DNA from 3 places in the Duganella zoogloeoides genome. Region 3 is predicted to be linked to each of the others. Evidence: riboswitches for the same ligand, from Rfam matches in the RefSeq annotation. Region 3 holds a riboswitch; each other region holds the start of a gene.
What was found. A riboswitch is a leader RNA that binds a small molecule or an ion and turns the genes downstream of it on or off. The one in region 3 is predicted to bind cobalamin.
Positions count from the first base shown of each region.

Region 1: it holds a riboswitch for cobalamin, as region 3 does, so the genes downstream of both, SR858_RS13255 (CbtB domain-containing protein) here and SR858_RS16480 (TonB-dependent receptor) in region 3, are expected to answer to the same signal.
Region 2: it holds a riboswitch for cobalamin, as region 3 does, so the genes downstream of both, SR858_RS01825 (TonB-dependent receptor domain-containing protein) here and SR858_RS16480 (TonB-dependent receptor) in region 3, are expected to answer to the same signal.

Region 1 covers NZ_CP140152.1:2,989,660-2,999,739, reverse strand. Annotated here, with positions in the region: gene SR858_RS13270 (ribonuclease T2 family protein) at 1-84, shown strand, start outside; gene SR858_RS13265 (sensor domain-containing diguanylate cyclase) at 81-1,640, opposite strand; gene SR858_RS13260 (GNAT family N-acetyltransferase) at 1,809-2,330, shown strand; cobalamin riboswitch at 2,384-2,590, shown strand; gene SR858_RS13255 (CbtB domain-containing protein) at 2,722-2,931, shown strand; gene SR858_RS13250 (CbtA family protein) at 2,922-3,716, shown strand; gene SR858_RS13245 ((2Fe-2S) ferredoxin domain-containing protein) at 3,732-4,064, shown strand; gene SR858_RS13240 (cobaltochelatase subunit CobN) at 4,061-8,245, shown strand; gene SR858_RS13235 (putative cobaltochelatase) at 8,256-10,080, shown strand, end outside.
Region 2 covers NZ_CP140152.1:393,510-403,589, reverse strand. Annotated here, with positions in the region: gene cobT (nicotinate-nucleotide--dimethylbenzimidazole phosphoribosyltransferase) at 161-1,195, shown strand; gene SR858_RS01835 (adenosylcobinamide-GDP ribazoletransferase) at 1,199-1,981, shown strand; gene SR858_RS01830 (histidine phosphatase family protein) at 1,986-2,549, shown strand; cobalamin riboswitch at 2,671-2,888, shown strand; gene SR858_RS01825 (TonB-dependent receptor domain-containing protein) at 2,975-4,825, shown strand; gene SR858_RS01820 (FecCD family ABC transporter permease) at 4,932-5,954, shown strand; gene SR858_RS01815 (ABC transporter ATP-binding protein) at 5,963-6,736, shown strand; gene cobO (cob(I)yrinic acid a,c-diamide adenosyltransferase) at 6,733-7,368, shown strand; gene SR858_RS01805 (cobyrinate a,c-diamide synthase) at 7,392-8,672, shown strand; gene cobU (bifunctional adenosylcobinamide kinase/adenosylcobinamide-phosphate guanylyltransferase) at 8,669-9,217, shown strand; gene cbiB (adenosylcobinamide-phosphate synthase CbiB) at 9,214-10,080, shown strand, end outside.
Region 3 covers NZ_CP140152.1:3,754,631-3,764,710, reverse strand. Annotated here, with positions in the region: gene SR858_RS16485 (bifunctional aconitate hydratase 2/2-methylisocitrate dehydratase) at 1-1,918, shown strand, start outside; gene SR858_RS16480 (TonB-dependent receptor) at 1,993-4,092, opposite strand; cobalamin riboswitch at 4,252-4,495, opposite strand; gene SR858_RS16475 (alpha/beta hydrolase family protein) at 4,588-5,460, shown strand; gene SR858_RS16470 (MarR family winged helix-turn-helix transcriptional regulator) at 5,457-5,900, shown strand; gene SR858_RS16465 (LysR family transcriptional regulator) at 5,886-6,794, opposite strand; gene SR858_RS16460 (mandelate racemase/muconate lactonizing enzyme family protein) at 6,880-8,046, shown strand; gene SR858_RS16455 (hypothetical protein) at 8,104-8,508, shown strand; gene SR858_RS16450 (LysR family transcriptional regulator) at 8,462-9,496, opposite strand; gene SR858_RS16445 (nuclear transport factor 2 family protein) at 9,589-10,038, opposite strand.

The sequences.
Region 1 (10,080 bases), 760 kb from region 3:
ATGGTGGGCAACGCCCAGCCGGCGCCGGCGCGGGTGCAGGGCTGTGCCGACGAGATCTACATCGAAGCGGCCGGACCAAATTAACTCTGCACGGCGAGCTTGCGTGCGGCCTTGCGCCGGTACATGGCGTCGTCGGCGTCGGCCACCAGTTCCGCGGCGGTGACCGGCTTGCGCGGCGTATTACCCGGCGCCTGCAGCATCGCCACGCCGATGCTGGCACCGGCCACCAGGTCGTGTCCTTCGATGCGGTGCGGCAGGCCCAGGCTGGTTTCCAGTTTTGCCACCACGAGCGCGGTATCGGCAGCGTCGCTGCCCACTAGTACCACGGCGAATTCGTCGCCGCCCAGGCGCGCCGCCAGGTCCGACTTGCGCAGTTCCGCGCCCAGGCGCGCAGCGGCGCCGGTGAGCAGCACGTCGCCGGCGCCGTGACCGTAGGTGTCGTTGATATGCTTGAAGCGGTCGAGGTCCAGGTAGAGCAGGGACAAGGGCGCGCCCGAGCGCGCGCACAATTCCACCTGCCGCTCCAGGAACTCGGAAAACATGGCGCGGTTGGCCAGGCCGGTGAGCGGATCGTGCGTGGCCTGGTGGCGCGCCAGCGCGTGCATGCGCGCCGCATCGACCAGCGCGTTGCCCACCTCGTTGGCCTCGCGCAGACCGTATCTGGCTGCGACCACCGGTTCGCCGCGCCCCAGCGCCATGGCCGGCGCCACCAGCGCGCCGATCGACTGCGTGATGCGGTTGCCGATGCGCCAGGCAGTGAGCAGGCTTGCCACCAGCATGACGACGGTCACCAGTACCAGCAGCCATAGCTTGCGATTGAGTTCCGCGTTCAGCACTTCGAGCGGAATGCCGATGCCTACCGTCCAGCCGGAAGCGCCCGCGCGTGTCATCACGGCCAGGATCGGTTTGCCATCGAGAGTGCTGGTTTCGATCGCGCCTTCGAAACCTTCGTGCATGCGCTTCATCACTTCGGGCAGCGCCTGGTGGCCGACAAAGCGCTGCATGTCCTGGCTGCGTGCGACCACGATGCCTTCGCGATCGAGAATGCTGGTGATCCAGTGCTGCGGATAGCTTTGCTGGGCCAGCAGGGCGTTGAAGCGCTCCACCGTGACGGAGGCGCTGAGCGCTCCCACGGTGTCCGGCCGGTCCGCCGGGTACCGCACCGGTATGCCGATCGACGCCACGTGGCGCTGCGAGACGGCGGCCACGAACAGGTTCGATATCGCCGTCGCCTCGTGCTGCTGGATGTGGCGCAGCGCCGGCCCCACCTTGGACGGCGGCAGTGCGGCGCCGTATGGCACAAAGGTGTTGAGCAGTTGCTGGCCGCCGGCATTTTCCAGCACGATGTTGAGCATGTTCTGGGCGGCCGCCAGGCCGCGCGCCTGCGCGTAGAATGCGGCCAGGTCGTTGCGCGCCAGGTCGGGCGAGGTGGCCAATGCGCGCAGCGCCGCCTCCACGGTGGCGAACTCCTTGTCCACGTCGGTCGCATTGGCGCGCGCGGTGGCCATGGCGCCGGTGATGAAGGCGGCGCGCGCCTGCGTGTAATCGTAAGCGATCAGCAGGATCGCCATCAGCGATGCCGGCACGATGCACGCCACCACGAGGTACAGCAGGCGGGATCGGATCGAGGGTGCGCGCATGGTTCTTCTGGTTCTGATGATAAAGGGCTGCCTGCGATGTTACAGCAGCAGGTAAAATTTGTGTCTCAATAGCAAGAAAATAAGTGAAGCTACGTAGCCGATCGGGCCGGTAGCGTTGTATCTGCGGGATTTTCGACTATCATGTCGGCTATCTTTTACGGAGCAACCATGCACCTCGTCAGCTGTACCGAAGAACGCCACGCGCAAGCTATCCTCGATATCTTCAACGACGCCATCGCCAATTCGACGGCGCTGTACGAATACCATCCGCGCACGCTGGACACCATGAACAAATGGTTCGCGGCCAAGCGCGCGGGCGGCTACCCGGTGATCGGTTATGAAGACGCGAGCGGCACGCTGCTCGGTTTTGCCAGCTATGGCGCCTTCCGTGGCTACCCGGCCAACAAGTACGCGGTCGAGCATTCGGTGTATGTGCGCGGCGACCAGCGCGGCAAGGGCCTGGGCCGCGCGCTGCTGGAGCAGGTGATCGCGGCAGCAGGGCAGGCCAACCTGCATACCATCGTTGGCGGCATCGACGCCGACAACCGCGCCAGCATCGCCCTGCACGAGCAACTCGGTTTCGTCCACGCCGGCACCGTGCGCCATGCGGCCTTCAAGTTCGGGCGCTGGCTGGACCTGGCGTTTTACCAGCTGATTTTGCCCACGCCCGCCGCACCGGTGGACGGCTGAACGCCTTGCAATTCCCCTGTGCCGCCCCTATACTTCGCCGGTAGTCAAGCTTCTGGTATGCGCGGACATCGGGTTAAATCCGGTTCCGCATATTTAAATGGGAAGCCGGTGCGCCCGACCAGGGCCATGCCGGCGCTGCCCCCGCAACGGTAGTCGAGGCCAAGGAAGTGCAACAGCCACTGTGCGCAAGCATGGGAAGGCGCACTGCCAGGAGCAATCCACTCGTCAGCCCGGAAACCAGCCAGTAGCCGTCAACACGTTTGTATTGCGGAGGGCGATACGGGTGAGTGCTGCGCCGCCCTGTTCATCCGTTCCGATGCATCCCCGGCCGCTTCCCCGCTATTCTTCCTCCGCGTACTTCCACGTATCCACGCACCCTGGAAGGAAGATCATGCCCGTCACCCCAGTCGTCTCCGGTCAAGCCGAAGTTTCGAACGAAGCTGAAAACGGCCTCGTCACCCTGCGCGAAAAAATGATCCCCGCGCTGTGCGCCGCCGGACTTGGCGCCGTGCTGCTGTTCGGCGCCGGTTTCGCGTCGATGGAAGCGCTGCACAATGCCGCCCACGACAGCCGCCACTCGGCGGGCTTCCCGTGCCACTAAGCCGCGCCAGCAATGGCGCCAGGGCGCCGGCCGGCATTTTCAACGGCATCGTGCGCACGGCTGCCGCCGCCGGCATCGTCGCCGGCTTGCTGCTGACCGGTGTGCAGCACCTGCAAGTGATTCCCATCATTCAGCAGGCCGAGGTCTTTGAAAAGGCGCAGGAGGCCGCTCCTGCATCTGAATCTGCTCCTGCCCCCGCCGAACATGCCCATGCCGCCGATGTGGCGCCGCACGCGCATGGCCACGATGGTCATGGTGCGACGGAAGAAGTCCATAGCCATGGCGGCTGGGAGCCGGAAGACGGTTTCGAGCGCACCGCCTACACGGCGCTGGCCGATGTCAGCATGGGTGTCGGCTACGCGCTGCTGCTGGCTGCCATGATCTGCCTGCGCGGCGGTGCGGTGACGTGGCGCAGCGGCATGCTGTGGGGCGCGGCCGCTTACGCCGTGTTCTTCATCGCGCCGTCGCTTGGCCTGCCGCCCGAATTGCCGGGCACCTTGGCCGCGCCGGTGTCGGCACGCCAGGCCTGGTGGATCTGCACCGCGTTCTCCACCGCCGTCGCGCTCGGCGTGCTGGTCTGGAGCCGCAACGTGTGGTTCAAGGTGGGCGCCGTGGCGCTGCTGTTCGTGCCGCACCTGGTGGGCGCGCCACAGCCGCCGGTGCACTCGATGGCCGCGCCGGCCGAACTGGTTGGCTCATTCATCATCGCCACCGCGCTGGCCAATGCCGTGTTCTGGCTGGCCCTCGGCGGGTTGACCGGCTATTTCTACAAAAAATTCGCCTGATAGCGTGCCGATTCCATGAGAACCCACCACCGCCACATCTTCATGTGCGTCGGTCCGCGCTGCGAGCCGAAAGAAGGCCGCGCACAGGCCGTGTTCGAACACATGGGCAAGGTGATCGACGACTATCCCGAGCTGGCCGTCAAGCGTACCCGCACCCATTGCATGGTGGCGTGCCGCTTCGAGGGGCCGGTGGTGGTCGTGTATCCGGAAGGCGTGTGGTACCAGCGCGTGAATGAAGCCAACGCCGAGCGCATCGTCCACGAACATCTGCTGGGCGGACGCGAAGTATCCGACCTGGTCTTCCACCGCCTGGGCGTGGGCGACACCTGCGAACCTGGACCGAAATGACCGAATCTTTAAATTTGCGCCGCAGTGAGTCTGATCTCGCGCTGCTCACTCACGCCTCCAACGACCTGACCGTGCTGCACCAGGCACAGGCTCAAATGCCCGAAGGCTTCGGCCCCGTGATGGGTGTGAACCTGCAGGCGCTCGGTGAAGAATCCACGCTGGCACAACTGCTCGACGGCGAACTGCGCGCAGCGCGCGTGATCGTGGTGCGGGTGCTGGGCCGCCTGGGCGGCGTACCCGGCTTTTCGGACCTGGTCGAGCATGCGCGGCGCCACGGCCGGCACCTGATCGTCGTCAGCGGTACCGGCGAGCCCGATCCCGAACTGGCCGCCGTATCTACCGTCCGTTCCGACGTGCTGGATATGACTTTGCAGTACTTCCGGGCCGGCGGCAGCGCCAACCTGGCGCACCTGCTGCGTTTCCTCTCCGACCATTTGCTGCTGACCGGCTTCGGTTTCGAGCCGGCGCTCGCGTTGCCCGATCATGGCATTTATCACCCGGACCTGGCGCCTGGCGCCGACCTGGCCGCGTGGCAGGCGCTGGCCGATCCGCAGCGCCCCAGCGTGGGCATCGTGTTCTACCGCGCCCACTGGATGAGCGGTAACACGCGTTTCATCGACGCGCTGCTGAACGCCCTCGAAGCGCGCGGCATGAATGTGCTGCCGGTGTTTACCGCGTCGCTGCGGGCCGGCGCCAGCGACGGTAACGGCAAGCTGCCCGACGCCTTGCGCTACTTCGGCAGCGTTGAAGGCGCTGTGACCCGCGCCCACGTCGATGTCCTGATCAACACCACGTCGTTCGCCATGGGCGAGATCACGCCGGGTGGCCCAACGCCGGCCGGCTGGTCGGTGGGCGTGCTGGAGCAACTCGATGTGCCGGTGCTGCAAGCGATCACCAGCGGCATGACCCTGCCGCAGTGGGAGCAGTCCGCGCGAGGCCTCAACCCGCTCGACGCGGCAATGAACGTGGTACTGCCGGAGTTCGACGGCCGCATCATCACGGTGCCGCTGTCGTTCAAGGCGCGCAGCGCCGGCATGCCGGGCGACGCGGTCGAATATGATCCGCTGCCCGACCGCGTGGCGCGCATCGCCGGCATCGCCTGGCGCGCGGCACGCCTCAAGCGCGTGCCCAACGCGGAGAAGCGCGTGGCCTTCATGTTTACCAATTCCAGCAGCAAGGCGTCGCAGATCGGCAACGCCGTGGGGCTCGATGCGCCAGCTTCGCTGATGCGCATCCTCGAATCGATGAAGCAGGCCGGTTACGTGATCGGCGACCTGCCGGAAAGCGGCACCGCGCTGATCCACGACCTGGTGGCGCGCTGCTCGTACGACAATATCTACCTGACCGCAGAACAGATGCGCGGCGCCATCGGCCGGGTGCCTGCAGCCCAGTACCAGCAGTGGTTCGACGAGATGCCGCAGACCATGCAGGACAAGATGACCAGGCAGTGGGGCGCCGCTCCCGGCGAGGCCTATGTGCACGAAGGCCACGTGGCGCTGGCCGGCATCGAGCTCGGTAACGCTTTCGTCGCGCTGCAACCGCCGCGCGGCTACGGCATGGACCCGGACGCGATCTACCACCAGCCCGACCTGCCGCCCACCCACCATTACTATGCCCTGTACCGCTGGCTGCGCGACGTGTGGCAGGCGGACGCCATCGTCCACGTGGGCAAGCACGGCACCATGGAGTGGCTGCCGGGGAAGGGCGTCGGATTGTCGGAAGAGTGCTTCCCCGACGCGCTGCTGGGCGACTTGCCGCTGTTCTATCCGTTCATCATCAACGATCCGGGCGAAGGCTCACAAGCGAAGCGCCGCGGGCACGCGGTGGTGGTCGATCACCTGACGCCGCCGATGACCACGGCCGATACCTACGGCGCGCTGGCGCAGCTGACGCAACTGGTGGACGAGTACTACCAGGTCGAAGTGCTCGATCCCGCCAAGCTGCCGTTGTTGCAGCAGCAGATCTGGGAACTGGTCAAGCAGACCAACCTCGATGCGGATTTGCAGATGCGGTTGCTGCATCATGACCACGACCACGACCACGATCATGGGGATGGTCACGGCCACGGGCACGCGCACGGACATCACGACCACGATCATGGGCACAAACACGGGCACGATCATGGGCATCATCACGATCACGGTCACGACCATCATCATGGCCACGGCCACGATCATGACCATGATCACGCACGCGACGGCGAACTGCCGGCCGCGCTGTCGGCCATGGGCGGCTCCGACGTCGCCCACCTGATCGAGGATCTCGACGGCTACCTGTGCGAACTCGGTTCGGCGCAGATCCGCGACGGGTTGCATATCCTGGGCCGCCGCCCGGACGACGCGCAAATGCCCGACATGCTGGTCTCGCTTACGCGCCTGCCCAACCTCGATATCCCGGGGCTGCAAGCGGAAATCGCCGGTTTGTTCGGCCTGAACATGGACATGCTGCTCGACCAGCAGGGCCGGCGCCTGAACGTCGATCCGGCGCTGGCCCGCATCTCGGGCCGCGCCGTGGTCTCGCGCGCCAATGCGCTGGAAGCGGTGGACCTGCTGTGCGCGCGCCTGTTCACGGCGCTGGGCGAGGCCGATTACGACGCCGCGCGCATCGACGGCGTGCTCGCTGCGGTGTTTGCCGGACTCAATACCGCCACGCCGGCTGCACCGCTTTTGCAGCCTGCATTGAAAGCCACCGCCAATGTGCTGTCGCAGATGGGTAAGCCGCGTGCCAAAGTGGCCGCTGTCAAACCTGCGGCGCCGGCGCCGGTGAAGTCGTCCGGCACTGCGCGTTTCGATGGCTTGCGCAAGATCCTGGCATTCGCCTGCACCGACCTGGTGCCGAATCTGACCCGCGCCACCGACGAAATCGACAACCTGCTGCACGGCCTGTCAGGCGGCTACGTGCCGGCCGGCCCCAGTGGTTCGCCCACGCGCGGCATGGCGCACATCCTGCCCACCGGCCGCAATTTCTATTCGGTTGATCCGCGCAGCGTGCCGTCGCAATCGGCCTGGCGCGTGGGGCAGCAGCTGGCGCGCGAAGTGCTGGAGCGTTACCAGCGCGAGACCGGTAAATACCCGGAAAGCGTGGCAATCAGCATCTGGGGCACCAGCGCCATGCGCACCCACGGCGACGATGTCGCGCAGATCCTGGCGCTGTTGGGCGTGCGCCCGGTGTGGCGTGCCGAAAGCCGCCAGGTAAGCGGGGTGGAAGTGATTCCGCTCGACGAACTGAAACGCCCGCGCATCGACGTCACCACCCGCATCAGCGGCTTTTTCCGCGACGCCTTCCCGCAGCTGATCGACCTTGTGGACGACGCCGTCAACCAGGTGATCCAGCTTGACGAACCGCTCACGCACAACTTCGTGCGCAAGCACTACCTGGCCGAACTGGCCGGCCTGATGACCGACGGCGTGGCGCAGGGTGAGGCGGAAACGCGCGCTGCCTACCGTATCTTCGGCGCCAAGCCGGGCGCGTACGGCGCTGGCGTGCTGCCGCTGATCCAGCACCGCAACTGGGAAGCCGATGGCGATTTTGCCGAGGCGTATGTCAACTGGGGCGGCTATGCGTATGCGCGTGGCACCCAGGGCTCGGACCAGTGCGATGCCTTCCGCACCCGCCTGAACGGCGTGCAGATCGCGCTGCACAACCAGGACAACCGCGAACACGATATTTTCGACAGCGACGACTACCTGCAATTCCATGGCGGGATGATCGCCACCATTCGCGCGCTGAGCGGCCAGCAGCCGCGCCATTATTTTGGCGACAGCCACGATCCGTCGCGCGCCCAGGTGCGCGACCTCAAGGAAGAGACCATGCGCGTGTTCCGCTCGCGCGTGATCAATCCCAAGTGGCTGGCCAGCATCCAGCGCCACGGCTACAAGGGCGGCCTGGAATTGACCGCCACCGTCGATTACCTGTTCGGCTACGACGCCACGGCGCAGGTCATGGACGACTGGATGTACGAGGACGTGGCGCAGTCGTACGGCTTCGACTCCACCATGCAGCAGTTCCTGCAAGAGGCCAACCCGTGGGCGCAGAACGCCATTGCCGAGCGCCTGCTGGAAGCGGCTACGCGCGGCATGTGGGCCGAGCCGAAGCCGGAAACGCTGGAACGGCTGCGCGAGCTGTACCTGCGCAGCGAAGCGCTGCTGGAAGAGCGCGGCGAAACTCCGCGTAACGGATAAAGGCTGATAGATGACGAATTTCCCTTTCAGCGCCATCGTGGGGCAAGAGCAGCTGCGCAGGGCCTTGATGCTGTGCGCGGTCGATCCCGGCATCGGCGGCGTGCTCATACGCGGCGACAAGGGCACGGCCAAGAGCACGGCCGCGCGCGCGCTGGCCGAAGTGCTGCCGCCGATTGAACTGGTCCGTGGCTGCGCCTTCAACTGCACGGTGGACGCGCCGTGCGAGCACTGCGCAACCTGCAGCCAAACCGACCGCGTGACCAGTCTGTCGCCGGTGCCGTTCGTCACGCTGCCGCTCGGCGCCACCGAAGACCGCGTGCTGGGCAGCCTCGATCTGTCGCGCGCGCTGAACGGCGGCCAGAAAGCATTCCAGCCTGGCTTGCTGGCCGCCGCCCATCGCGGCCTGCTGTACATCGATGAAGTCAACCTGCTGGCCGACCACCTGGTGGACGTGCTGCTGGACGTGGCCGCCATGGGCGTGAACCGCGTGCAGCGCGAGGGCCTGTCGGTCAGCCACCCGGCGCGCTTTACGCTGGTGGGCACCATGAACCTGGAAGAGGGCGACCTGCGTCCGCAACTGCTCGATCGCTTCGGCCTGATGGTGGAAGTCACCGCCCCGCGCGAAAAGGCGGTGCGCGCCGAAGTGGTACGCCGCCGTATCGGCTTCGAGGCCGGTCCTGCCGCCTATGTCGAATCCTGGCGCGTGCAGCAGGATGCCTTGCAGGCCAAACTGGCCAGGGCGCAGGAGCTGCTGCCGCAAGTGCAGCTCGACGACGCGCTGCTCGATCTGATCAGCCACCTGTGCTGTGAACTGGAAGTGGCCAGCCTGCGCGCGGACATCGTCATGTACAAGACCGCACGCGCGATTGCCGCGCTGGACGCCCGCACGCAGGTCACGCCACAGGACATACGCGGCGCGGCCGAACTGGTGCTGCCGCACCGGCGCCGCCGCAAACCGTTCGAGCAACCGGGCCTGGACCAGGACAAGCTCGATGACCTGATGCAGCAGGCGCAGGACGAGTCGCCTCCACCGCAGGATGGCGCGTCGAATGCTGACGGCAGTGACCAGCAGCCGCAGGCGAACGAGCAGTCCGGGGGCGAGCAGGATGAACAGGTATTTGCCGCCGCGGCCGTCGGGCCGACCGCGCGCATTTCGGTCGAGACGCAGTCGGTTCCTGGTGCGGCCGGCCGCCGCAGTGTAGCCCGGCAGGCATCGCGCGGCCACGTGCTGCGTGCGGTACCCAACGAGCAGCCGACCAGCATCGCCATCGGCGCCACCTTGCGCAGCGCCGCGCTGCGCGGCGCGGACGGCGGCGTTCAGGTTACGCGCGCCGATCTGCACCAGCAGGTACGGGTGGGCACCAGTGCCAACCTGATACTATTCGTGGTCGATGCCTCGGGTTCGATGGCGGCGCAGCGGCGCATGGAGGCGCTCAAGGGCGCGGTGGTCAATTTGCTCACCGACGCCTATCAGCAGCGCGACGAAGTGGCAGTGGTGGCGTTTCGCGGCCAGCGTGCCGAGTTGCTGCTGGCGCCCACGCGCAGCGTCGATCTGGCCGAGCAGGGCTTGCGCGAACTGCCCACGGGCGGGCGCACGCCGTTGCCGCACGCGCTGCAACTGGCGCTGGAAACCTTGCAGCGCGCAAGCGCCAATGCCAGGGCAAACCCGCCGCTGCTGGTGCTGCTCACGGACGGCAAGGGCAATGTGCCGATCAGCGAAGGCGGCGATCCGTGGCGCGAATCGCTGGCATTGGCGGAGGTGCTGGCCGAGCGCCGCGTGCCGGCGCTGGTGATCGATACCGAAAACGGCTATCTGCGCCTGGGACGCGCCGCGC
Region 2 (10,080 bases), 3.0 Mb from region 3:
TATCTCGTCAACTTTCTTTTTTCTCGTTTCACTCTGTGTTTGACACAGTGTTCTGCGAGGGACAGAACTATATCGCAGAGTATCCGGGCTGGCAAGGGGGTGGCCGTTATTCTCTGTGATATCGTAGCAACGGTCCTCTCTTCCTTATATAAACAAGAATATGTTCATTCCTGCTATTTCCCCTACCGCCGATGATGCCCTGTCGGACCTGCTCGATCAGGCCATTAATAACAAGACCAAGCCGTTGGGAAGCCTGGGCGTGCTGGAATCGCTGGCGAAACAGCTGGGACTGATCCAGAACACGCGCGACATCGCCGTGCGCTCACCCGCCATCCTGGTGTTCGCAGCGGACCATGGCGTGGTGACGGAGGGCATTTCCGCCTATCCGCAGGACGTGACGTGGCAAATGGTGGAGAACTTCCTGGCCGGCGGCGCGGCCATCAATGTGTTCGCCGAACAAAACAACTGCCCGTTGCAAGTGATCGACGCCGGCGTCAACCACGCCTTCGGTCCGCGTGACGGTTTGGTCGACCGCAAGCTGGCCAATGGCACCCACAATTTTGCCCAGGAGCCGGCCATGAGCCGCGCCACCTGCCACGCCGCGCTGGCCGCCGGCATGGCGCTGGCCGCTGAACTGGAAGGCAATGTGGTCGGCTTCGGTGAAATGGGTATCGGTAATACCACGGCAGCGGCGGCCCTGATGCACAAACTCACCGGCATCCCGGTTGCTCAATGCGTGGGCGCCGGCACCGGCCTGTCGCCCACAGGAGTACTGCACAAGCAGCGCGTGATCGAGGCGGCAGTGGCCCGCCATGCCTCGGTCAATGAGCCGCTCGACGTGCTGGCCACGTTCGGCGGCCTGGAAATCGCCATGATGGCTGGCGCCATGCTCAAGGCGGCAGCACTGCGCAAGGTGCTGCTGATCGACGGCTTCATCGTCACCAGTGCGCTGCTGGTGGCCGCACGGCTGCAACCGGCCATCCTCGACTACTGCGTGTTCGCCCACTGCTCCGACGAACAAGGCCACCGCCAAATGCTGGCGGCGCTCGATGCCAAGCCGCTGTTGTCGCTGGGCCTGCGCCTGGGCGAAGGCACCGGCTGCGCGCTGGCGCTGCCGCTGCTGCATGCAGCCGTCAATTTCCTCAATCGCATGGCCACGTTCGAATCGGCGCAAGTCAGCGCCAAGGCGGATTAACCCATGCACCAGCTCCGCCTGTTCTTCACCGCCTTGCAGTTCTTTACCCGGCTGCCGATCCCGCGCTGGGTGGGATTCGATCCGGCGTGGCTGAACCAGGCTTCGCGCTACTTTCCGCTCGTCGGCGTGGTGGTGGCCCTGATCACAGGTGTCGTCTACACGATCGCCTTTAAGCTTTTCCCGCCGGCGATTGCCGCCATTTTATCCACGGCAGCCGGCATCTATGTCACCGGCGCGTTTCATGAAGACGGCTTTGCCGATACCTGCGACGGTTTCGGTGGCGGCATGACCGGTGAACGCGTGCTCGAGATCATGAAGGATTCGCGCATCGGCGCCTACGGCGCGATCGGTATCTTCTGCCTGCTGCTGCTCAAGTGCGCGACCCTGACCATGCTGCCGCCGTATGGCGCAATTGCCGCTCTGCTGTTCGCGCACCCGATGTCGCGCCTGATGGCCACGGCGCTGATCTGGCGCCTCGACTACGCGCGCGCCGAGGGCAAGGCCAAGCCGCTGGCGCAGAAAATGGCGACGCCGGAATTTGCCATTGCCGCCGTAACCGCGCTGGCGCCGGCACTGCTGCTGATCTGGCTGAACTGGCTGTCGTGGACCATGCTGCTGTCCGGCGTGGCTTGCGCGCTGGTGGCCACCATCTGGCTGGCCCGCAAATTCGTGCGCCGCATCGGCGGCTACACGGGCGACTGCCTGGGCGCCGTGCAGCAGGTGACGGAAGTGATGTTCTACCTGTGCGTGCTGGCCGGCCTGCATACCAGCGGCCAGTTCTTTTAGCACCATGCGGCTGGTCCTGATCCGCCACCCGCAGCCAGACGTCGCGCCGGGCATGTGCTACGGCCGCACCGACCTGGCAGTGGCGCCCGGACACCTGGAGCAGGCCGTCGCCGCATTGCTGCCCCAGGTGCCGGCCGGACTGCCGCTGTTTTCCAGTCCTCTGCAACGCTGCGCGGCGCTGGCGATGCGCCTGACGCCTGCCCCCGTGTTCGATGCGCGGCTGATGGAAATGGATTTTGGCGACTGGGAGATGCAGCCGTGGGACAGCATTCCCCGCGCAGGCGTCGATGCATGGACCGCCGACCTGGCCAACTACCGCCCCGGCAATGGCGAGAGCGTGCTGCAGATGGCTGAACGCGTTGCCGCCTTCTATGCCGACCTGCCGCGCCATCTCGATGACAGCACAGACGGCGCAGCGATCGTGGTCTGCCACGCCGGCACCATGCGGTTGCTGGCCGCCTGTCACGCCGGCCTGGCGCCGCTGGCAATGGCGCTGCAAGCGGCCGGCGCGCCGCACCGTCTGCCATATGGCGAAGCGCTGATCCTGCCGCACCGCTCTGCCAGGTAAGCGCGCGGTCATGGCTCGATGGCTGGGGAGCCACTCTTGCCGACCATCCCCCCTATCCTGGTCGCCACGCCTTGCGCCAAGGGCTTTATCGGGCGCGCGAGGGACTACACGGCACAAAGCCGTATAATGCCCGGGTTTTGGTGCCCGCGCGTCCGTCCGGATGCGCAGTTAAACGGGAAACACGAAGCCCCCTCGACCGGGCCTGCGTGTGCTGCCCCCGCAACGGTCAACAAGCGTCGCCTATGGCGACAACCCAGTCCTGACAACCACTGTGCGCTGCATGGGAAGGTGGATTGGCCGCTTGTCAGCCCGGATACCGGCCAAACCTGGTGGAAGCACACGAGCCGGCGCACGCGCCGCCATGCGCTTCTGTTCAATCTGGCCTGCGGGATGCTGGCCGGTTGCCCTTTACAGAAACAGCAATCATGATCCTTCGCTTTACCCCGGCGCTGCCCTTGCCCGCCTTCGCTTTCGTCCTGGCCACCTGCCACGCTCACGCAGAACCTGCATCCACGGTACTGGTTACGGCCACCCGCACGCCGCAAGCGCTGGCCGACGTCATCAGCGACAGCACCATCATCGACGCCGAACAGATCGCCCGGACGGGCGCGGGCTCCATCATCGATCTGCTCAAGCGCCAGCGCGGCATCGAGGTCACGCGCAACGGCGGCGCAGGCAGCTCGTCGAACGTCTATATACGCGGCGCCAACAGCAACCAGAGCATCGTGCTGGTCGATGGCGTGCGCATCGGATCATCGACGACGGGCGCCGCCAACTGGAGCGCGATTCCGCTCACCGCCATCGACCGCATCGAAATCGTCTATGGCCCCTTGAGTTCCCTGTACGGCGCGGACGCCATCGGCGGCGTGATCCAGATCTTTACCAAAAAGGGCCAGGGCACGCCGGCCGTCACCGGTTTCGCCGGCTACGGCAGCGATAACACGCGCGAAGCCGATGCCACGGTGTCCGGCAGCACCGGCGGTGAGCACAGCTTCAGCTACGCCATCAGCGCCGGCAAGGAAAAGTCGGATGGCTTCTCCACCACCCGTCCCGGCCTGTCCTCGTACAATCCGGACGACGACGGCTACGACAAGGAAAACGTCTCCGGCCAATTCGGCTTGCAACTGGCCAAGGGCGTGGAAGCAGGCGCGCTGTTCCTGCATAGCCGCCTCGATGCGCAATACGATTCGGGCTTGTCCAGCTACGACACGCGTAGCGAGAACACCATCGACACCGCCAGCGTATTCGCCAGGGCGCAGCTGCTGCCATCGTGGCGCAGCCTGCTGCAGTATTCCGAAACCCGCGACAAGGGCGCCAACTACATTAACGCCACCGCTGCCGGCTACACCCGTATCGATACCGAACAAAGCTTCATCACCTGGCAAAACGACGTGACGATCGGCGGCGACACGCTGCAACTGCTGTACGAGCACCGCAAGGAAGAAGTGGACACCAACGGCGCGGCCGCCATGAACCGCGACCGCAACACCAATTCGTTCGCGGCGTCGTACAACGCCCGCCGTGGCGCGCACCTGCTCAGCGCCAGCGCACGGCGCGACAATTCGGTTTACGGTAACAAGAACACCGGCGCCATCGGCTATGGCTACCAGTTCACCCGGGCGCTGCGCGTCACCGCCAGCTATGGCAGCAGCTTCCGCGCGCCGACCTACAACGAGTTGTACTTCCCGAACTATGGCAACGCCGCCAACCGGCCGGAAAAAGGCCGCAACGCCGAAGTGGGCCTGCGCTACGACGACGGTGTCAACGCGATGAGCGCCGGCTACTACCGCAATCGGCTGACCGACATGCTGGTTAACACCAATCCGTGCCCGTTCGGTGGCGGCTACACCAGCGGCTGCGCCTACAACGTCAACCGCGCCACGCTGGAAGGCATCACCCTGTCGGCCGCGACGCGCGTGATGGGCGTCAACCTGGGCGCCAACGCCGACCTGCGAGAGCCGCAGGACGACACCACCGGCAAACGCCTGATCCGCCGCGCCAAGCGCCACGCCAACATCACCGCCGATTACGGCACCGGCGCCCTGAAAGCGGGCGTGGAAGTGGAGCTGTCGAGCGCCCGCTTCGAAAACGCCGCCAACACCGTCCGCCTGGGCGGCTACGGCCTGGTAAACCTGTACGCCATGTATGCCTTCACCCGTGACTGGTCCGCTCTGGTACGCTGGAATAACATCGGCGACAAACAATACGACCTGGCCCGCTACTACAATACCCCGGGCGCCAAAGTCTTTGCCGGCATCCGCTACGGCTACAAGTAATCCCCACTTCGGGGTCAGTGCCGACATTCGGACACGACCTCTGCTTTATCATTGCAGAGCCTGTGTCTAAATGTCGGCACTGACCCCGAATTTTAGGAAAGAGTAAATGGCTGATTTTTCTCGCAAGTTGCAGCAGCGCGCCGCCGTGGTGTTGGGCGGCCTGGCGCTGTTCGCGCTGGCGGGACTGGTGTTTTCGGGGATGACCGGGTCGGTTGAGGTGCCGCTTGCCGATATGCCGGCGGCGATAGCCAATCTGCTCCATGGCGAGAAGTCGACGCTGGCCGCCACCCTGCTCGACCTGCGCGTGCATCGTGCGCTCACCGCTTTCATTACCGGCGCGGCGTTGTCGCTGGCGGGCGTGATGATGCAGGCCTTGCTGCGCAACCCGCTGGCCGATCCTTATGTGCTGGGTATTTCTGCCGGCGCTTCGGTCGGCGCGCTGGCGGCATTGATGTTCATGTGCGCGGCGTGGATGGTCGATGCGGCGGCCTTCGGCGGCGCGGTGGCCGTCTCCATGCTGCTGTACCTGCTGGCACGGCGCGATTTGCGCGGCGGGTCCGCAGCCGATGGCGGCACCGCCCTGCTGCTGCTCACCGGCGTGATTTTGTCCTCGGCCTGCATGGCGCTGGTGACATTGATGCTGTCGATCGCACCCGACAGCCGCCTGCGCAGCATGGTGTTCTGGATGATCGGCGACATGGCCGGCGCGCCGCTGCGCTGGATGCCGTGCGTGGTGCTGGTGGCCGCGCTGCTGTTCGCAGTCAAAAATGCGCGCGCCATGAACGTGATGGCGCTGCACGCGGAAGCCGCCGCCACGCTGGGCATCCGCGTGGGCGCGCTGCGCAAGGGTCTGTTTTTCGTTTCGGGCCTGCTCACCGCCAGCGCGGTCACTACCGCCGGCAGCATCGGCTTCGTGGGGCTGATCGTACCGCACGCATGCCGCTTCGCGGTCGGTCCCGACCACCGCCTGCTGATTCCTGCAGCCACGCTGGCCGGCGGTACCTACCTGATGCTGGCCGATACGCTGGCGCGCACCATCATCGCGCCGGAACAGCTGCCCGTTGGCGTGATCACTGCGCTGGTGGGCGCGCCAGTGTTCCTCTACCAGTTGCACCGGCTGCGCAAGTGATTCCCATGATGATCAGCACCCATCGACTATCCCTGAACATCGGCCAGCGCCAGCTGATCGCCAACCTCGACTGGCAGGTGCGCGCTGGCGAATGCTGGAGCGTGATCGGCCGCAACGGCGCCGGCAAAAGCACCCTGCTGCGCACCCTGGCCGGTTTGCGCCCACCCGACGCCGGGACCGTATCGATCCGCGAGCGCGCGTTAAACGACTGGCCGCTGGCCGAACTGGCGCGCCAGCGCGCCTTTCTGGCGCAAAGCCGCAGCGACGCTTTTGCCTACACCGTGATCGAAACCGTGCTCTCGGCGCGCCACCCGTACCACGACCACCGCTACTGGGAAGGCAGCGACGATCACGCCATCGCACTGGCCTCCCTGGCGTCGATGGAAGTGGCCGACCTGGCCCGCCGCGACGTGCGTACCCTATCGGGCGGCGAGCGCCAGCGGGTGGCGATTGCCGCCATGCTGGCGCAGGACACGCCGCTGCTGCTGCTCGACGAACCGGCCAATGCGCTCGACCTGGCGCACCAGGTGAGCGTGATGACGCAGCTGGCGCGCCTGTGCCGCGAGCAGGGCAAGACCGTCGTCATGATCGGCCACGACCTGACCCTGGCGCACAGCGTCTCCACCCACGCGCTGCTGCTGCGCGGCGATGGCCGCTGGCTGGCCGGCGACAGGGAGGACGTGATGCGCGCCGATATCCTGGGCGACTACCTGGGCCACCCGATAGAAATCATCCGCCACGGCCACCGCAGCATCTTCATCCCTTCCGAGGAGACACCATGACCGAACAGACCAACACTCTTGATACCGGCGACGCCGCCCTGAACGAGCGCCATCGCGTGCGCATGGAGCGCAAGAAAGCCATCATCGATGCCCAGATTGCGTCCGCCAACAAGCAGATCGGCATCATCATCGTCAACACCGGCAACGGCAAGGGCAAGAGCTCGAGCGCGTTCGGCATGGTGGCGCGCGCGCTGGGCCACAACATGAAGGTCGGCGTGGTGCAGTTCATCAAGGGTGCGATGGCCACCGGCGAAGAACAGTTCCTGCGCCGCTTCCCCGACGAAGTAAGCTTCCACACCATGGGCGAAGGCTACACCTGGGAGACCCAGAACCGCGAACGCGACATCGAAAAAGCCACGCTGGCATGGGAACAGGCCAAGCGCTTCCTCGACGACCCCGCGTATGGCCTGGTGGTGCTCGACGAACTCAACATCGCCCTCAAGTACCGCTACCTCGACGTGGAAATGGTCATCAACGACCTGCTGGCGCGGCCGCAAATGCAGCACGTGGTGATCACCGGCCGCGGCGCGCCACAGGAGCTGATCGCGATTGCCGACACGGTCACCGATATGACGGTCATAAAGCACGCGTTCAAGGCGGGCATCGCCGCGCAGCTGGGTACCGAGTGGTGAATTACCTCGATGTGAAAGTGGTGATGGTGGCGGCGGTATCGTCCGGCCAGGGCAAGACCACCTGCACCGCCGCGCTGGCGCGCAAGCTGGTCAAGCTGGGCCGCCGCGTGCGCGTGTTCAAGTGCGGTCCCGACTTCATCGATCCGATGCTGCTCGAACGCGCCACCGGTGCGCCGGTGCGCACGCTCGACCTGTGGATGGTGGGGCTCGGACATTGCCGCAGCCAGCTGGCGCAGGCCGCGCAAGAAGCGGACGTGATCCTGATCGAAGGCGTGATGGGCTTATATGACGGCACGCCATCGTCGGCCGATGTCGCGCGCACCTTCGGCGTGCCGGTACTGGCCGTGATCGATGCTTCCGCCATGGCGCAGACAGCCGGCGCCATCGTGATGGGCCTGCGCGACTACGGCCCGGTGCAGATGGCTGGCGTGATCGCCAACCGCATCGCCAGCGAAAACCACGGCAAGATGGTGGCCGCATCGCTGCGCGACATCCCGCTGTTTGCCACCATGCCGCGCCAGCAGGTATCGCTGCCGGAGCGCCACCTGGGCCTGGTGGTCCCCGGCGAAATCCATAACCTCGATGCCCTGCTCGACCAACTGGCCGACCAGCTGATGTTCGACGAAGCGGCGTGGGAAGCCCTGGCGCCGGTACGCATCGAGATGCCTGCAGCGCCAGCAGCGCCCCTCGAAGCGACGCCACTGCACGGCACGACGATTGCGATTGCCCGCGACGCTGCCTTCATGTTCCTGTATCCCGCCAACCTGGACCTGCTGCGCGCGCTGGGCGCCGAGCTGACTTTCTTCTCGCCGCTGGCCGACGAACCGGTGCCAACCGAGGCGCACGCGGTGTACCTGCCCGGCGGCTATCCCGAACTGCACGCACCGGCGTTGAGTGCAGCTGCCACCTGGCGCGCCTCGATCCGCGCAGCGCACGCCGTCGGCACGCCCATCGTAGCGGAATGCGGCGGCATGATGGCGCTGGCCGATACCCTCGCCGACCAGCAGGGGCAAGCATGGCCGATGGCCGGCCTGCTGCCGGGTGCTGTGGCGATGCAGCCACGCCTGGCCGGCCTGGGACCGCAGGCACTGCTCACCGACGACGGCATTCTGCGCGGGCACACCTTTCATTATTCAAAACTGACAACCACAGTGGCGCCAGCCGCGCATACAATCAAGCACCCCTCCGCAATCCAGGGTGAAGCCTGGTATCGCGTTGGCTCATTGACCGCTTCGTATTTTCACGCATATTACCCATCCAACCCGGCGGCGGCAGCCGCCTTGTTCATGAGGAGACACGGATGACACGTACACTGGTTCTGGGAGGCGCGCGCTCGGGCAAGAGCGCCTACGCCGAACGCCTGGCCATCGAGTCCGGCAAGGAAGTCGTTTATATCGCCACCGCCACGGCCGGCGACGCCGAAATGGCAGCGCGCATCGCCCATCACAAGGGCAGCCGCCCCGGCGAGTGGACCACGGTGGAAGAACCGCTGGCACTGGGCAACCAGCTGCTGCGCTGGTCGTCGCCCGAACGCCTGATCCTGGTCGATTGCCTCACGCTCTGGCTGAGCAACCTGCTGTTCTCGAGCGGCCAGGAATACCCGGACGTGGGCGAAATCACGCTGCCCGCATTGTTCCACGAACAGCACGACATGCTGGCCAGCGCGCTGACCAAGTGCAGCAGCGACATCGTGCTGGTATCGAACGAGGTAGGCCTGGGCATCATGCCGTTCGGCGCCATCTCGCGCTGCTTCCTCGACGAGCAGGGCCGCCTCAATCAATCGGTGGCCGCCATTTGCGACCGCGCGGTGTTCGTCGCCGCCGGCCTGCCGCTGGTTCTGAAGGGATGATTGCCGGGTTGACCTTTGCCGCCATCGCGGTGCTGATGGTCGCCGGTGTGCTGCTGGACCTGCTGCTGGGCGAAGCACGCCGCTGGCATCCGCTGGTGGGCTTCGGCAACCTGGCGATCGGGCTGGAACGCCGGCTCAATCGCGGCACCGGCAAGGCGCGCTTCCGGCGCGGCGTGCTGGCCTGGATGCTGGCCGTGCTGCCTGCCACCGCGCTGGCCGCGCTGCTGGTTTGGGCAGCTGCCACAGTGAGTTTCTGGCTGGCGGCCGCGGTGCACGCGGCCATGCTGTACGTATGCCTCGGCTTGCGCAGCCTGCGCGAGCACAACCTCCCCATCGCCCACGCACTGGCGCAAAACGATTTGCCGCAGGCGCGCTATCTCACCTCGCGCATCGTCAGCCGCGATACCAGCAGCGCCAGCGAAGTCGAACTCACGCGCGCCAGCGCCGAATCGCTGCTGGAAAACGGCAACGACGCGGTATTCGCCACCCTGTTCTGGTTCATCGTCGGCGGCGGTCCGGGTGCGGTCATGTTCCGCATGGCGAACACGCTCGACGCCATGTGGGGCTACCGCACCGAGCGCCTGCTGCGCTTCGGCTGCGCCGCCGCACGCCTGGACGATGCCTTCAATTACCTGCCCGCGCGGCTGACCGCACTGTCGTACGTGGTGCTGGCGCCCGGGCTGGCCGCCAAACGGCGCGCCTGGCAGTGCTGGCGCGCGCAAGCCCCGCTGTGGGACAGCCCCAACGCCGGCCCGGTCATGGCCAGCGGCGCGGGCTCACTCGGCGTACAACTGGGCGGCGCAGCCATTTATCACGGCCAGCTTGAAGAACGCCCGGTGCTCGGCGCCGGCGTGCCCGCCACC
Region 3 (10,080 bases):
AGCCTTGAAAGCCAAGGGCCACCTGGTCGCCTACGTCGGTGACGTGGTCGGTACCGGTTCGTCGCGCAAGTCCGCCACCAACTCGGTGCTGTGGTTCACCGGCGAAGACATTCCGTTCATCCCGAACAAGCGCTTCGGCGGCGTGTGCCTGGGCACCAAGATCGCCCCGATCTTCTACAACACCATGGAAGACGCCGGCGCGCTGCCGATCGAACTCGATGTCACCCAAATGGAAATGGGCGACGTGGTCGAACTGCGTCCATACGACGGCAAGGCACTCAAGGATGGCGTCGTGATCTCCGAGTTCACCGTCAAGTCGCCGGTGCTGTTCGACGAAGTGCGCGCCGGTGGCCGTATCCCGCTGATCATCGGCCGTGGTCTGACCACCAAGGCACGCGAAGCGCTGGGTCTGCCCGCATCGACCCTGTTCCGCCTGCCGCAAAATCCGGTCGACAGCGGCCGTGGCTTCTCGCTGGCGCAAAAAATGGTCGGCCGCGCCTGCGGTCTGCCCGAAGGCGAGGGCATTCGTCCTGGCACTTACTGCGAACCGAAGATGACCACCGTGGGCTCGCAAGACACCACCGGTCCGATGACCCGCGACGAGCTGAAAGACCTGGCCTGCCTGGGCTTCTCGGCCGACCTGGTGATGCAGTCGTTCTGCCACACCGCCGCCTATCCGAAAGTGGTGGACGTCAAGATGCACCGCGAACTGCCGACCTTTATCGAAAACCGTGGCGGCGTGGCCCTGCGTCCGGGCGACGGCGTGATCCACTCGTGGCTCAACCGCCTCCTGATGCCCGACACCGTCGGCACCGGCGGCGACTCGCACACCCGCTTCCCGATCGGTATCTCGTTCCCGGCCGGCTCGGGCCTGGTGGCGTTTGCCGCAGCGACCGGCGTGATGCCGCTCGATATGCCGGAATCGGTGCTGGTGCGCTTCAAGGGCACCATGCAGCCGGGCGTGACGCTGCGCGACCTGGTCAACGCGATTCCGCTGTACGCGATCCGCCAGGGCATGCTCACGGTGGACAAGAAGGGCAAGAAGAACATCTTCTCGGGCCGTATCCTGGAAATCGAAGGCCTGCCGCAGCTCAAAGTGGAACAGGCGTTCGAGCTGTCCGACGCGTCGGCCGAGCGCTCCGCTGCCGGCTGCACCGTACACCTCGATAAAGAGCCGATCATCGAGTACATGACCTCGAACATCACCTTGATGAAGTGGATGATCGCCAACGGCTACCTCGACCAGCGCACGCTGGAGCGCCGCATCAAGGCTATGCAAGCCTGGCTGGACAAGCCGGAACTGCTGGCGCCGGACGCCGACGCCGAATACGCTGCCGTCATCGAGATCGACCTGGCCGACATCCATGAGCCGATCGTGGCCTGCCCGAACGACCCCGACGACGTGAAGACGCTGTCGGACGTGGCCGGTGCCAAGATCGACGACGTGTTCGTCGGTTCGTGCATGACCAACATCGGCCACTTCCGCGCCGCCTCGAAAGTCCTGGAAGGCAAATCGGACATCCCGGTACGCCTGTGGATCGCGCCGCCGACCAAGATGGACCAGCAGGTGCTGACCACCGAAGGCCACTACGGCACCCTGGGCCGCACCGGCGCGCGCATGGAAATGCCGGGCTGCTCGCTGTGCATGGGTAACCAGGCGCAGATCCGCAAGGGCGCCACCGTGATGTCGACGTCGACGCGCAACTTCCCGAACCGCCTCGGTATCGAAACCAATGTGTACCTCGGTTCGGCCGAACTGGCCTCGGTGTGTTCGCTGCTGGGCCGCATCCCGACCCGCGAAGAGTACATGCTGCACACCGGCGTGCTCGACGCGAATTCGGCCGACATCTACCGCTACATGAACTTCGACAAGATCGAGGAATTCAGCGCGGTGGCCGATACGGTGAAGGTGGCTTAAGCCCCGGTTTCCGTATCAGCTAAAAGCCCCAACCCGCCTTCACTGGCTGGTTGGGGCTTTTTTATGGCTGGTTGCTAAAACCGCCATGCCAGTCCTGCCCGCAGCGTGCGCATCTCGCCCGGATGGGTATGAATATCTGCGACCGGCGCCGCCTCGCCCGGCAGTTGCGATTCGTAGTAGTAATCGATGTCGCTCACGCGCCGGTTCAGCAGGTTGAGTACCTCCACCGTCAGCTTCAGGTTGGCCGCCAGCTGGTAGCCGAGCTTCATGTTAACCAGCGTGGACGACGGCGAACGCACCGAGTCGTCCTCCACCAGCGCGCGCGGGCCGAAGTAGCGCAGCCGCATGCCGCCCGACCATGGACCCGCTTCGCCCGATACGCCGACGGATGCGGTGCGGCTGATCGAGCCGGGGATGAAGTCGCCGGCCGGATCGTGATCGCGGAAGCGCGCGTGCGACCAGGCCAGGTTGGCGTCGATGATCCAGTCCTTGGCCGGCGAGTAGAAATTGGTCAGCTCCACGCCGTGGCGGCGGCTGGGACGGCCCGCTTCGGTGGTACCGGCGTCGCCGATGAAGATCAGTTCCGAATCGAGGTCGAGCTGCCACGCGGCGAGGGTGGTTTGCAGGCCTGGTACCAGGCCCACCAGGCGCAGGCCCGCTTCCTTGCCGGTGGCCTTGACCAGCGGCGTGGCGCGTTCGATGGCGGCGCCGTCGGCGTCCACCGCCAGGCCGGTCCTGGGATCGACGGTGCCGGTGATGCCGCGCGCGTCGTTGCTGTGGAAGCCACGGCCCCAGTTCAGGTACACCTCGGCGTGTTTGCCCGGTGTGAAAATGGCGGTGAATTTCGGGCTGTTGATGCTGGCGTCGACCTTGCCCGAGTTGGCAGCGTTATCGCTGTCCACGTCAAAGCTGTAGCGGTCGGCGCGCACGCCGGCCACGGTGCGCAGCCATGGCGCCCACGTGGTGCTGTTGGACGCGTACAGCGCGCCGCTGCGCTCTTTTACTTCATCCTCGCGCACGGTGGACAGGCGGCGCTTTTGCTCGCTCAGGTACAGGCCCACCGGAGACAGGCGGTCCTGGCGCAGCTGCACGCCGATGGCGGTCTCCGACGCGAAAGGTCCCAGCTTGTGCTGCCAGGTGCGCTCGGCGTTCAGGCCCAGGATTTGCCGGCTCTCGGCCTGTTGGTACTGGTCGCCGTGTTCGGGGTCGTCCAGCACATATGTGAAATTGCTGTACAGGTCCAGGCGCGACTTGATGAAGTAGGCGCCGACATGGCCATGGCCGTCGGCGTACTGGCGGGTCCAGTCGCCCGACAGGCTGTAACGCGAGGTCTCGCCGCCGTCGCTGGGGTCGAGCGCGCCGTAGCGGCCGATCAGGCCGGCGTCCAGCGCACGCTGCGGCACCTGGTCGGTGGAGTTCCACGACGAGTGCATGCCCATGGCGGTCACGCGCACATCGTCGTCGCCGCGCGACCAGCTATATGACAGCACGCCGTTGGTGCGCTGGTAATCTTCGGGCGTATCCCACGGGCCGTCCTGGCCGGCGCGCTCGAGCGCGTAGAGCAGGGCGCCGCCGGCCAGCGGCGTGGAGTTGGCCACCAGTGCGCGGTGAAAACGGTGCTGGCCCGCTTCCACGCTCAGCAAGCCTTGATCGAGCTGTTTAACGTAGTCGAAAGCGGCGGCGCCGGCGGCGGAAAAATCGCCTTCCTCGGCATAATAAGTGCCCTTTTTGTACTGGATGGTGCTGATCAGTTCCGGGATCACGAAGTTCAGGTCCGAGTAGCCCTGGCCGTGGGCGTTGGTGGGCAGGTTGACCGGCATGCCCATCACAGTGGTGCGGAAGTCGGTGCCGTGATCGAGATTGAAGCCGCGCGCAAAATACTGGTTGGCCTTGCCGTCGCCGGCATGCTGGGTGACGATCAGGCCCGGCACCGCTTCGAGCAGTTCGCCGGTGCGCAGCAGCGGGCGATTTTCCAGCTGCTTGGCGGTGACCGTGCCCTGGTTGGCGGAATCGGCCACGCCGAGCGGGATCAGGCTGGCCGAGACTTCAATTTGCTGCACTGGCTGGACGGGCTGGTTGTCGTCGGCGATGGCATGGGCTAGCGCGGGCAGGGCGGCCAACAGCATAGCCGGCAGCAGCCGCAGTGGGTGGGGGATGCGTGGTGTGGTTTTCATTGGCTAGCGGGTGGTGACCGGATTGCGGTCTTTTCTTCGACCCATCCTCAGTGGGCCGAATAAAAAGAAGCAATGCAGCCAGGGCGGGCGATGCGAGCGCCCGGCGCGTTTTACCGCGCCGGCATGGCATGCTCCGCCAATACGACAGGTCCCGGCCGCTTGCTTCCATCCGTCCTGGCCGGTATCCGGGCTAACAGGACAAATCACCCCGCCTTCCCATGCCGAGGGTAACCTCGCTGCACAGTGGACTATTGAGCTGACCTGCCGGCGCATCGTGACAACGCGCTGGCGCCTGTTTTACCGTTGCGGGGACAGCACACGTTTACCGCCGGCCTCCCGACGCGTGTTTCCCGTTTAACTGCGGCCGATGACGACCGCGAGCACCAAAACTGCGCCATGATACCGGGTGCCGGTGCTCATGGCAATTTCAGCAAGTCGGTCAAACCATGCTATAAAGTCGTTAACACGTTAACACGTTAACGAAAATGGAATTTCATGGAATCCGTCATCATCGTCCTGCCCAACCGGCAAACCATCGCCGCCAGCGTGTGGACCAGCACCGCGCCTGTCGCCGTGGTGCTGATTCACCCCGGCACCGGCATCGCCCAGCGCTATTACGAGCCGTTCGCGCGCCACCTGGCCGCAGCCGGCTTTCACGTGGTGACCTACGACTATCGCGGCATCGGCCGTTCGCGCCCGGCCAGTCTGCGGGGCATGGACATCACCATGGCCGACTGGCTCGAGGATGACGTGGGCGCCGTCACGCGCTGGGCCGCCGCGCGGTTTGCTGAACTGCCGCTGCTGGCTGTGGGCCACAGCCTGGGCGGCCACGCGCTGGCCCTGAACAGCACGACAAACCTGCTGCACGGCGCGGTGCTGGTGGCCTCCCACGCGGGCGTGACGGCCACCGTGACCGGGCTGGCCGAGCGGTTGCGCATCGGGCTCGTGATGCGGGTGCTTACGCCTCTGCTCACCACCATTTACGGTTATATGCCCGCGCGCAAACTGGGACTGGGCGAGGATCTGCCCGCCGGCGTGATGCGCCAATGGAGCCGCTGGACTGCGCTGCCCCGCTATTTTTTCGACGACCCGGCAATGGATGCGCAGGCGCGCATGGCGCGCGTGCGCACTCCGCTGCTGGTGCTGGGCTTTGCGGACGATCCGTGGGCCAATCCGCATGCCATCGGCATGCTGGTGGCGCCGCTGGTCAATGCCAGCGTGGCGCGGCGCCAGATCGCGCCACGCGATGCCGGCCTGGCCGCCATCGGTCACATGGGGTTTTTCCGCCAGCGCGTCGGCGCGCTGCTGTGGCCACGGGTCGTGGACTGGCTGCGCGACAAGGCGACCGCGCCGAAGGAAGCGTCATGAGCGCGCAGCGCGCCAGGCCGCGCCTGGTGTTCCTGCTCAACCGCGCGCAGCGCGCCTTGCAGCGTTGGGTCGAGACACGGCCGCAGGCGTGGGACGGTGCCAGTTCGGCGCAGGCGGGCTTGCTGTTCTTCCTGGCCTCGCGCAACCAGGCCACGGTGGGCGAGATTGCGACCGCGCTGGCCGTGGCGCCGGCGGCAGTGACCAACCTGTCCAAGCGCATGGAAGCGGCTTTGCTGGTGGAGCGCGTGAGCGATGCGCGCGATGGCCGGCTCACGCGCCTGCAACTGACTGCCGCCGGCGCGCAAGCCAGCGTGCAGGCCGGCGCCGTGCTCAAGGAACTCAATGTGCGGCTGGCGGACGGCTTCTCCGCAGCCGAACTGGACACCGTGGCCCGCTGGCTGGCTCACGTTGCGCAGCTCGAGGCATCAGGCGAAGTTTGATGCCTGCTCGAATTCGCCGGCGATGAAGTCGATGAATGCGCGCACCTTGGCCGGCTGGTTCTGGCGGCTGAGGTAATACAGGTACAGGTCGGCGTCGGGCAGGGTGTAGTCGCGCATTACCTGCCGCAGGCGCCCGCTGGCCAGGTACCTGGCGGCATCCCACTCGGAGCGCTGAACGATGCCGTGGCCGGCCAGCGCCCACAGCATGACGATGTCGCCGTCGTTGCTGGAGACGGCGCCGCGCACCTTCACCAGTTCTTCCACCTTGCCCTTTTGCAGGCGCCAGGTGCCGTACACGTCGTCGTTCTGGCGATGCAGGATGCAGCGGTGGCGGTGCAGTTCGGCCGGCGTGTGCGGCTCGCCCGCTTTTTTGATGTAGCCGGGCGACGCGCATAGAAAGCGCCGGTTGGCCATCAGCTTGCGGGCGGTGAGGCGCGTGTCGGGCAGCTCGCCGAAGCGGATCGCCAGGTCGTACGCTTCTTCCACCAGGCTGATGGGACGGTCGGTCAGGTGCAGCTCCACTTCCACTTCCGGGTAGGCATGGGCAAAGCGCGAGACGATGGGCGCGATGCGCGTGCGGCCGAAGCCCGGCGTGGCGTTTACCCGCAGCAGACCCTTGGGCGCGGCGCGCCCGCTGGCGACCGACTCCTCCATCTCGCGGATCTGGTGCAGGATGTGCGAGGCCTGCGCCAGGTACGACTCACCCTCGTTGGTCAGGCTGATGCGGCGGGTGGTGCGGTTGACCAGGCGCACCCCGAGGCGCTGCTCCATCAGGCTCAAACGCTTGGTGACGGCAGGGGGCGTCACGCCCAGCTCGCGGGCGGTGGCGCTCATGCTGCCCAGCTTGGCCAGCAGCACGAAAAAGGTCAGGTCGGGGGCGGTGTCGGTTTTCATTTAAAGTGAATAAAGGTTTCAATTCAGGTGAATTTTACCAGTGTAAGTCAAGAGTAGACTGATCGCACTTTGACAGGAGAACCGCATGAAAATCGTAGAAATCCGCGAAAAAACCGTTCCGATCAGCTCCCCGATCCGCAACGCCTACATCGACTTCAGCAAGATGACCCTGAGCCTGGTGGCCGTGGTGACCGACGTCATCCGCGACGGCAAGCCGGTGATCGGCTACGGTTTCAATTCCAACGGCCGCTACGGCCAGGGCACCCTGATGCGCGAACGCTTCATTCCGCGCATCCTGGAAGCCGACCCGGCCAGCCTGGTGGACGATGCCGGCACCAATCTCGATCCCCATAAAATCTGGAACTGCATGTTCACCAACGAAAAGCCGGGCGGCCACGGCGAGCGCTCGGTGGCGATCGGCACCATCGACATGGCGGTGTGGGATGCGGTGGCCAAGATCGAAGGCAAGCCGCTGTTCCAGCTGCTGGCCGACCGCTACGGCAACGGCCAGGCTGACCGCAAGATTTTCGTGTATGCGGCCGGCGGCTATTACTACCCGGGCCAGGATCACGGCAAGCTCAAGGACGAGATGCGCAGCTACATTGACCGCGGCTACACGGTGGTGAAAAAGAAAATCGGCGGCGCCGATCTCGACGAAGACCTGCGCCGCATCGACTCGGTGCTGAGCGTGCTGCAGGACGGCCAGAAACTGGCGGTGGACGCCAACGGCCGCTTCGACCTCGACACGGCGGTGAAGTACGCCAAGGCGCTGTCGCAGTACGACCTGTTCTGGTACGAAGAGCCAGGCGATCCGCTCGACTTCGAACTGCAGGCCACGCTGCGCAATTACTACAAGAACCCGATGGCCACCGGCGAAGACCTGTTTTCGATGCAGGATGCGCGCAACCTGATCCGCTATGGCGGCATGCGCGCCGACCGCGACTGGCTGCAATTCGACTGCGCGCTCAGTTACGGCCTGGTCGAGTACCTGCGCACGCTCGACATGCTGCGCGAACACGGCTGGTCGCCCAAGCGCTGCATCCCGCACGGCGGCCACCAGATGTCGCTCAACATCGCGGCCGGCCTGGGGCTGGGCGGCAACGAGTCGTATCCCGACCTGTTCCAGCCCTATGGCGGCTTCCCCGACGGCGTGACCGTCGATAACGGCCACATCGTGCTGCCGGAATTGCCCGGCATCGGTTTCGAGGGCAAGGCCGACCTGTATCGCGAAATGGTCAAATTGGCGGTATGACCGATGGCTACACTGGACGGAAGGCGCCGCCCGGCGTCCTCTACCCGTGGAGGAATCATGGCTACCGAATTCGATCCGTTCTGGCTGTTCAAGCTGCCGCTGTCGGGCGACGTTATGCAGCGCATCAGTTTGCCGTGGTTTTCTCCCACCTTCAATTTCGCCGGCGATGCCGGGATCGAGAAGCGGGTGGTGTCGGAGGTGGCCAGTTATGGCAAGCAGATAGGCTGGCTCAACGAGCTGGTCATCAAGCTGGCGGAACAGCAGGCGGTCGATGCCGATGTACTCAAGAAGGTGAAAAAGGCGGTAGAGGACATCAACGAAATCAAGAAGACCCAAGCAAACACCGTGCTGCACACGGCGGTCGATGCTCTCAAGCAGCTCGAAGCCAGCGAACCCCAGTTGTACAAGGAGCTGATCAAACGGTGCGCCGATGACGCCGCCAGCTCCGGTGCTTCACATTAACCCAGCTGGCCTGTTCCGCCAGCTTGCTGGCCATGGCCTTGCTGCTGGTGCTGGCCTTTATCGGTCGCAAGCGTCCCGCTAGGGCTGGTAGCGCACCGCGTCGAGGAACAGGGTAAACGCGGCCGACGGGTGGCGCCGGCTCGGGTAATACAGGCGGTAGCCGGGGCAGGCGGTAGCCGGGGCAGGCGGGGCACCAGTCGTCCAGCACCCGCACCAGCCGGCCGGCGTCGATGTGCGGCTGCACCTGGTCTTCGGGAATGTAAGCCAGGCCCAGGCCGTCGAGCGCGGACTGGATGCGCAGCGCCAGGTTGTTGAACACCAGTTGCCCGTCCACCTTGACCTTGACCTCGCGGCCATCCTTGGCGAATTCCCAGGTATAGATCGCGCCGTGGGTGGGCAGGCGCATATTGATGCAGTTGTGCTCGGTCAGGTCGCTCGGCACCTGCGGCGCCGGGCGCCGCGCGAAATAACCGGGCGACCCCACCACGGCCCAGCGCAGGTCGGCGCTGATGCGTACGGCGATCATGTCCTTGTCCACCTGGTCGCCCATGCGCACGCCGGCGTCGTAGCGTTCGGCGACGATGTCGGTCAGGCGGTTTTCCGAGTGGATTTCCAGGCGGATGTCGGGGTAGTCGGGCAGCAGCTTGTTCAGCGCCGGCTGCAAAATGGTCAGCGCCGAGTGCTCGCCTGCACTGACGCGGATGGTGCCGGCCGGCTTCAGGCGGCGTTCGCCCAGCAACGCCAGTTGCGCCTCGATTTCCTCGAAATGCGGGGCGATGTTGGCCATGATCTGCAGCCCGGCCTCGGTGGGCGAGACGCTGCGCGTGGTGCGCACCAGCAGCGGCAGGGCAAGGCGCTGCTCCAGCGCCCGCACGGTCTGGCTCAGCGCCGATTGCGACACACCGAGCCTGGCCGCCGCCTTGGTAAAACTGCCTTCGCGCGCGACCGCGATGAAGGCGAGGATGTCATTGAGATTGTTTTGTGCCATGGCGTCAGACTTTACCACCGATGGCGGCGCGGTATTAGGTCTCCTAATAAATGCTTGAGCAAAAACCGGCAAAGAAATCCCCGCCTCGCTGACTAGAACATCGGGTTGCCGCTGGCAGTGCGCTCCGGCACGGCCTGGTTCACATCCCAGTGTTCGACGACTTTGCCGTTTTCCAGTTTGAAAATATCGACGATGGCGTTGCCACGCGTGCCAGGCTCACGTACGGCGTGGACGTGCAGGATGACGAAGTCGCCATCGACAAAACTTTTGACGATGGTGCTGTGCGAGTCCGGGTACTTGTCGCGCAAGAAGGCGATGAACTGGCGGAAGCCTTCGGGACCATCGGCGGCGTTCGGATTGTGCTGAACGTAGCGCGGCCCCACGTATTGCAAGGCGGCGTCGGCATCCTTGCGATTGAGGCCGGCCTCGTAAAACTTCAGTACCACCTCGCGGTTGGCCTGGGCCGCATCAACCTGGTGCGGGGTGGCGCAACCGCTGGTGACGGCGGCGGCAAGCAAAACCGGGATGAGCAAACGGCGCATGACGACGGTCTCCGTATCGATGAAAACCTGATTCTAGCGGCC